Regions from separate parts of the Paenibacillus sp. PK1-4R genome, predicted to be linked through region 2. Evidence: riboswitches for the same ligand, from Rfam matches in the RefSeq annotation. Region 2 holds a riboswitch; the other holds the start of a gene.
What was found. Region 2 has a riboswitch for glycine ahead of gcvT (glycine cleavage system aminomethyltransferase GcvT). Riboswitches for the same ligand answer to the same signal wherever they lie in the genome.
Positions count from the first base shown of each region.

Region 1: linked by a shared signal. The riboswitch ahead of sdaAB (L-serine ammonia-lyase, iron-sulfur-dependent subunit beta) and the one ahead of gcvT (glycine cleavage system aminomethyltransferase GcvT) in region 2 are both predicted to bind glycine.

Region 1 is NZ_CP126535.1:520,795-524,214, forward strand. Features, by position in the region: gene QNO02_RS02490 (phosphotransferase enzyme family protein) at 1-772, shown strand, start outside; glycine riboswitch at 1,128-1,252, shown strand; glycine riboswitch at 1,257-1,392, shown strand; gene sdaAB (L-serine ammonia-lyase, iron-sulfur-dependent subunit beta) at 1,505-2,194, shown strand; gene sdaAA (L-serine ammonia-lyase, iron-sulfur-dependent, subunit alpha) at 2,184-3,161, shown strand; gene QNO02_RS02505 (alpha-glycosidase) at 3,338-3,420, opposite strand, start outside.
Region 2 is NZ_CP126535.1:5,359,284-5,362,703, forward strand. Features, by position in the region: gene gcvH (glycine cleavage system protein GcvH) at 165-557, opposite strand; glycine riboswitch at 902-1,024, shown strand; glycine riboswitch at 1,028-1,128, shown strand; gene gcvT (glycine cleavage system aminomethyltransferase GcvT) at 1,345-2,481, shown strand; gene gcvPA (aminomethyl-transferring glycine dehydrogenase subunit GcvPA) at 2,478-3,420, shown strand, end outside.

The DNA of each region.
Region 1 (3,420 bases), 2.1 Mb from region 2:
GTTAAATGCAACGACGGAATTGCGCGTGCAGCATCCGGTACGGAATGTATCGGGAGACTGGGTCACGGTATGGAAAAGTGAAGCGGGTAAAGAAATCTGCTGTACAGTACTGGAGTGGATTGAGGGAAGGGACATCCAGCAGGGAGAACGCCTGACAACAGAGCAGATCTATGATCTTGGGGCACAACTGCAGATGCTTCATCAATATGGGCGTGAGCAGAATCAGACAGATCGAACAAAGGTGCGGCCGGCATATGGCAACATCCATGAGAACTTGGTCATGCTAGGGCAGCTAGAGGAAGGCGTCCGACTGGGGATTTTTACAACGGAAGACTTCGACCTGCTTCGTGAGACGTTTGAGAACATTAATGAACAGTTAGAAACATACCCGCAGCACGCAGGAACATGGGGGATCATTCATGGGGATATTACTCGCAACAATCTGCTGATAACGGATCAGGGCATATCTATGATTGATTTTTGTCTATACGGGTATGGGTACTATCTTTTTGATGCCGGAGGGGCAGCACTTATGTTCAACCGGGAGGAACGAGATATATTCTTATCCGGTTATACCAAACAGATCGCACCACTGACGGATCGTGATATCCGATTAATGGAAGGATTCATGTTGATTTTTACACTGGGTTATTATGCCTTTCAGATGGCGAATGAGTCGAGGCACGAATGGATGAAAGATCGCATGCCGAAGCTATGCAGCAAGTATTGCAGATCTTATGTACAGAACGAGAGCATATTTTATGAACTGTGATTTATAATCCAGATGTGCAGACTCGGATGGGTTAGTGAGCAGTGTGGATCAAAGATTATGGTTGCCTGAATACCCGAACGGTTTCATGGACAATATCATAAATAATAGTAAGCACATCATTGATTGAAGTAGAACGAAATGAGCTGTTTAAAAGATCTTTTTAACGTATTAATGTAATGAAAGCTGACAAAATATTCTGGTTATCATCGCTTCAATAGGAAATGAAGGAAATACACCCAAAGAAATCGTTAAGTTTGTTGACACTGATCTTCCGGTCGATTAATCTTAATGAAGAAGAAATTAATGACTTCCATGACTGTTCTGACATAAGCTCAGAATGGTTCCATATAGCGGATGATAACGAGCGGGAGAGACCTGGGTTAGCCGAGCACAATGGCTAGTATTCAGGCACCGAAGGAGCAAGCTGCTGCGCACCCGGCGCAGTGGTTAATCTCTCAGGTAAATGTACCATCGTTGGACGCAACTCTGGAGAGTGCGCGAACTGCGCCACCCAAGGGGTATATGATCAGTGGGACCGGTGAACTTGTCTGTAATCGCAGGCAATGCACCTTGTCGTGAGACACTGCTGATCGTGAAACTCTCAGGTATCGAGGACAGAGAGAGGGCCTGAGGCCTTCTTCTGTCCTTTTTTGATGTCATCATTCAGTAAATAAGGAACAATATGGATTAGATTCTGGATGGAAATGACGAATACAATTGGAGGGTTATAAAGTGCGATTTAAAGATGTTTTCTCAATTATTGGTCCGTCCATGACAGGGCCTTCAAGTTCACATACAGCTGGAGCGGCAAGGTTAGGGAGAATTGCTCGTCAGTGGCTTGGATGTACGCCAGAACGTGCCCGGCTGACGTTATATGGTTCATTCGCTGACACGTATGAGGGGCACGGAACAGATCTGGCACTGATCGGCGGTCTTTTGGACTATGTCACAGACGATCCACGTATCCCGGATGCAGAGCAATACGCAGAGGAAGCAGGCATGGAGGTTGAGTTTTATACAAGTGGCCTGCCTGCTCCTCATCCAAATACGGTCAAAATTGAGTTATGGCATGGAGAACGTGCCTGCTCCTTAATCGGTGCATCCATTGGTGGTGGCAGTGTATCGGTGCATGCGATGAATGATTTTCGTGTTCAGATTAGTGGTGAGTTTCCAACACTTGTTCTGCGACATGCGGACAAAGCAGGGGTGCTTGCATCTGTAACGTCCACGATCAGTTCATCCGGGGTTAACATCGGGTATATGCAGGTGGACCGGAAAGCCCGTGATGGCGAAGCGCTTACCGCGATGGAAATGGATGGTGTGCCTAATCCCGATATGCTCAAGCGTCTAAGGGAGCTGGACCATGTGCTGGACATTCGTGTTATCGATTTGAAGAGAGGAGTTGATTCGGATGCGGTTTAAACATTTGCACGAACTGAATACGATCTGTACAGCAGAATCCAAAACCATTGCTCAGCTGATGATCGAGGAGCAGGTTCAGGAGACCAATACACCGGAAGCGGATGTTGTGAAACAGATGTCTGAATATTATCAGGTGATGAAGGAAGCGGTACGCAAAGGGTTAACGGAAGATACGACATCACGCAGTGGGTTAACGGGTGGAGACGGTAAAAAAATGGCCGAGTACATTCGCAAGGGTGAGACTTGCTCAGGAGATGCTTCCGCACTTGCCATGGCGTATGCCCTGTGTGTATCTGAAGTGAATGCCTCCATGGGTCGGATCGTGGCAACACCAACAGCCGGTTCCTGCGGCATCATCCCCGGTGTTTTTATTAGCTCACAGGAGCGTTTTGGCTGGACGGACGAACATTTGGTGAACGGGTTGTTCTGTGCGGGAGCGATTGGTTATGTTATTGCCAACAATTCATTTATCTCCGGGGCCGAGGGTGGCTGTCAGGCGGAAGTGGGTTCCGCGATCGGCATGGCTGCGGGTGCCATGGTTGAACTGCGTGGAGGTACACCGGAACAGGTCGTTCATGCCGTTGGTTTGGCGTTAAAAAATACACTGGGCCTTATCTGCGATCCGGTCGCAGGCCTTGTTGAAATCCCGTGCATCGTCCGTAATGGACTGGGTGCGGTTACGGCGCTGGCTGCGGCTGACATGGCCCTGGCCGGAGTGCGTAGTGCCATTCCGTCAGACGAAGTCATCGACGTCATGCTGGAAGTAGGCAGTGCGATGCCGAGCCGCCATCGGGAGACAGCCCAGGGCGGACTGGCCCAGACACCAACCGGCCGCAAAATGATGCAAAAGCTGGCTAAACCAAAGGCAAAGCGTGCCGAGCCTGAGCAGGAGTCGAAGCCAGCGGATTCTGACACAACTACAAGTGGGGCGGACAATGCTCAAGTGGACAAGGATACTCAGGTTTAAGCTGAACCGGGACCACCGATATATAAATCAGTGACATTATTATGTATAACGGCGAATACAAAAATACAAAAACAAGCGTCCGCGAACCCGAATCCGGGTTATGCAGGACGCTTGTTTTATGCTGCCAGATGAAGCGAAGTTAGGATACTTATATCAGATGAATGTGTATTATGACTCTAGTTCTGGCTCACAGCCGTACTCAGTACGGCATATCCATACGCAGGCAGTTCAATGGCGAGTACGCCATCTTCCTTGGCGG
Region 2 (3,420 bases):
AATCAGATGATTTACATCCACAATCTGCTCAAATCTACATTCAAAACCATTCTTGGAAAGCACAAAAAACCTGTGCAAGCATCCGGCTCACACAGGTCGAAACAATATGAAACTCATTTCATTTGCTTATAAAATATATGTTAATAAGTACAAGTTCGTTGATACTATTCTTCCGTATGTTTACGATACGCGTCTGCATTCATCAATGTAGACAATGCTGCTGTCAGATCTCCCTCAACACGAATCTCAATCATCCAACCTTCCTCGTAAGGAGAGCTGTTCACAAGTTCAGGGGAGTCCTGCAACGAATCATTGACTGCAATAATTGAACCTGTGACGGGAGAGAACAAGTCGGAAACCGTTTTGACCGATTCAATCGTTCCAATGCTGTCCTCTGCTTTTACATTGGTTTCAAGGTCAGGCAATTCCACAAACACAATGTCACCCAGCTGATGCTGCGCGAACTCGGTAATGCCAATACGTACAGTATCCTCCCCTACGGTTTGCACCCATTCGTGCTCTTCACTGTACAGGAAATCACTTTTCAATTCGCTCATCGATATCCGCCTCGCTTTTCATTAAATGAGTGCATGCGTTCTTTGACCTTAACCTTTTTCCCAGAACATAGCGTATGATATTTTTGATTCAAATGTCAAGATACCTCACAATTTATTTATTGATCACCTCTAAATCCTGTAACCCGATTACACTCTTTCTTCATATACTGGTGAATATTAGAATAGTAAGCGCAGTCTTTTTAAATACACGAACAATAAAATTGAAACCAAATTAAATATTCGGTTTTTAATTATAATCTATGACATCGTTCTTGACATCGGTAGTGGATTCACGTTTTAATGAGAGGAGTAAATGTGTTTATTGGACTATGTTATACCCGCGGATGAATGTAAAGGGAGAGATTACCCGTGACACCCGATTCGGGATGTACATGAGGTAACGCCGAAGGAGTAAACCACCGATAAGCGGGGGTGAATCTCTCAGGCAAAAGGACTTTTACGGGACGCAACTCTGGAGAGCATCTATTCGCCCTGTGCGGGCGTTATGATCACCCAAGGGGAAACCTGCTGCACAACGCAGCGGGGTAACTCTCAGGTACAAGGGACAGAGCCTTAGAATACAGCGTGCTACTTGGCATGCCGATTCTTTGGCCTGTCCTTTTCCTTTTTCCCAAAAAACGAAAAACAGGATGTAGAACGGCGCTGTCATAGCTGCCTTACCATACTTATCTACGAAAAATCTCTGCTGAAAAATGTAAAAATACCCTGGTTCATTGATCCACGATTGTATATCCGGCCAGTTGACGGCCCATGACGAGGTGATTTGATGTCCGATTTGCTTAGAACACCACTCTTCCCACTGTATCAGCAATACGAAGGCGTACGGTGCATTGATTTTGGAGGCTGGGAGCTTCCGGTGCAATTTAGCGGAATCCAAAAAGAACATGAAGCGGTACGTGAGCGTGCTGGACTGTTCGATGTATCCCATATGGGCGAATTCACAGTACAGGGTGAGCAGGCTGAAGTTTTTTTGCAACAAATGATGACCAATGATGTGACCACGCTCGTTCCGGGTCAAGCCCAGTATACCCTGATGTGTTATCCAGATGGCGGTGTGGTGGATGATCTGCTCGTGTATAAGCTGGAAGATCAGCATTACATGCTCGTTGTTAATGCCTCCAACATCGACAAGGATTGGGCGTGGCTGCAAGAGCACTTGATCCCTGGCGTAAGCATGACTAACGATTCGGAGCAGACGGCGCTGCTCGCCTTGCAAGGTCCACTGGCTGTAGATATTATCGGGAAAGTTACAGATACGGATGTATCCTCGATTGAGCCTTTCCGTTTTGTACAGCAGGCAGAGGTATGCGGCGTTAAATTACTGTTGTCCCGTACAGGTTATACCGGTGAGGACGGCTTTGAACTATATGTACCTGCGGACCAGGCTGCTGCGGTGTGGAATGGATTAATGCAAGCTGGTGAAGGTTACGGACTGGTACCGACCGGACTTGGTGCCAGGGATACACTGCGCTTTGAAGCGAGGCTCCCCCTGTATGGACAGGAATTGTCGGCAACCATCTCTCCACTCGAAGCTGGCGTTGGCATGTTTGTGAAGCTGAATGCCGGACCTTTTATCGGACACGAAGCCTTGTTACAGCAAAAAACTGACGGGCCCGCCCGTAAACTGGTCGGCATCGAAGTGCTGGAGCGCGGTATTCCCCGCCCCCACTATCCGATTTACGCCGAAGGCGTACAGATTGGCGAAGTGACGACAGGCACACAATCACCTACATTGAAGCGTAATCTGGGGCTGGCCCTCATTGACAGCAAATACGCTGCGCTGGGAACCCCGCTTGAGATTGAGATCCGCGGCAAGAAACTAAAAGCCGAGGTCGTGAAGACCCCTTTTCATAAACGGACACGTACGTCAAAGACACCTACTCAAGGAGCTGATCAAGCATGAGCAAGCACCGTTACATTCCCATGACTGAACAAGATCAGAGCGCCATGCTCGCAACCATCGGTGTGGATACGCTGGAGGAACTGTTTCAGGACATTCCAAAAGAGATCCGTTATCAGGGCGAACTGCCCGTATCCTCCAAACTCGATGAATATGCACTGACACGTCACATGTCCAAACAAGCTGGTGCCAACGCCAATTTCGAAACACATGCCAGCTTCCTCGGCGCAGGCATATATGATCATCATGTTCCTTCCGTCATCAATCATGTCATTTCCCGTTCCGAATTCTACACCGCCTACACACCATATCAGCCTGAGATCAGCCAAGGTGAACTACAGGCCATTTTCGAATTTCAATCCTACATCTGTGAATTAACAGGTATGACTGTAGCCAATGCCAGTATGTATGACGGTGCAACTGCCTTTGCGGAAGCAGGTAATCTGGCCGCAGCGGCAACGCGTCGCAAACAGCTTATCGTATCTCGTACCGTTCATCCGGAAGCCCGTCAGGTATTGCAGGCATATGCGCACGGATTAAGTCTGGAGATTGTCGAGATTGGTTATAAGGATGGCGTCACTGATTGGGATGCCCTGCAAGCCGCCATATCGGACGATACCGCTGCTGTCATGATCCAGAGTCCGAACTTCTTTGGTGCTGTGGAAAATGTGAAGCAGGCTGCCGACCTCGTGCATGCGCACAAGGGCCTGCTCGTTGTAAGTGCTAACCCGCTATCGCTGGGTCTGCTGGAAGCCCCAGGCAAGCTGGGTGCCGACATCGTTGTAGGTGATGCGCAGCCCCTCGGCATCGCCGCTTCACTCGGCGGTCCGACATGCGGATATTTCGCCGTATCCCAGCCTCATATGCGCCGAATTCCTGGCCGAATTGTAGGCCAGACCACCGATCGCAACGGCAAGCGTGGTTTTGTACTCACACTGCAAG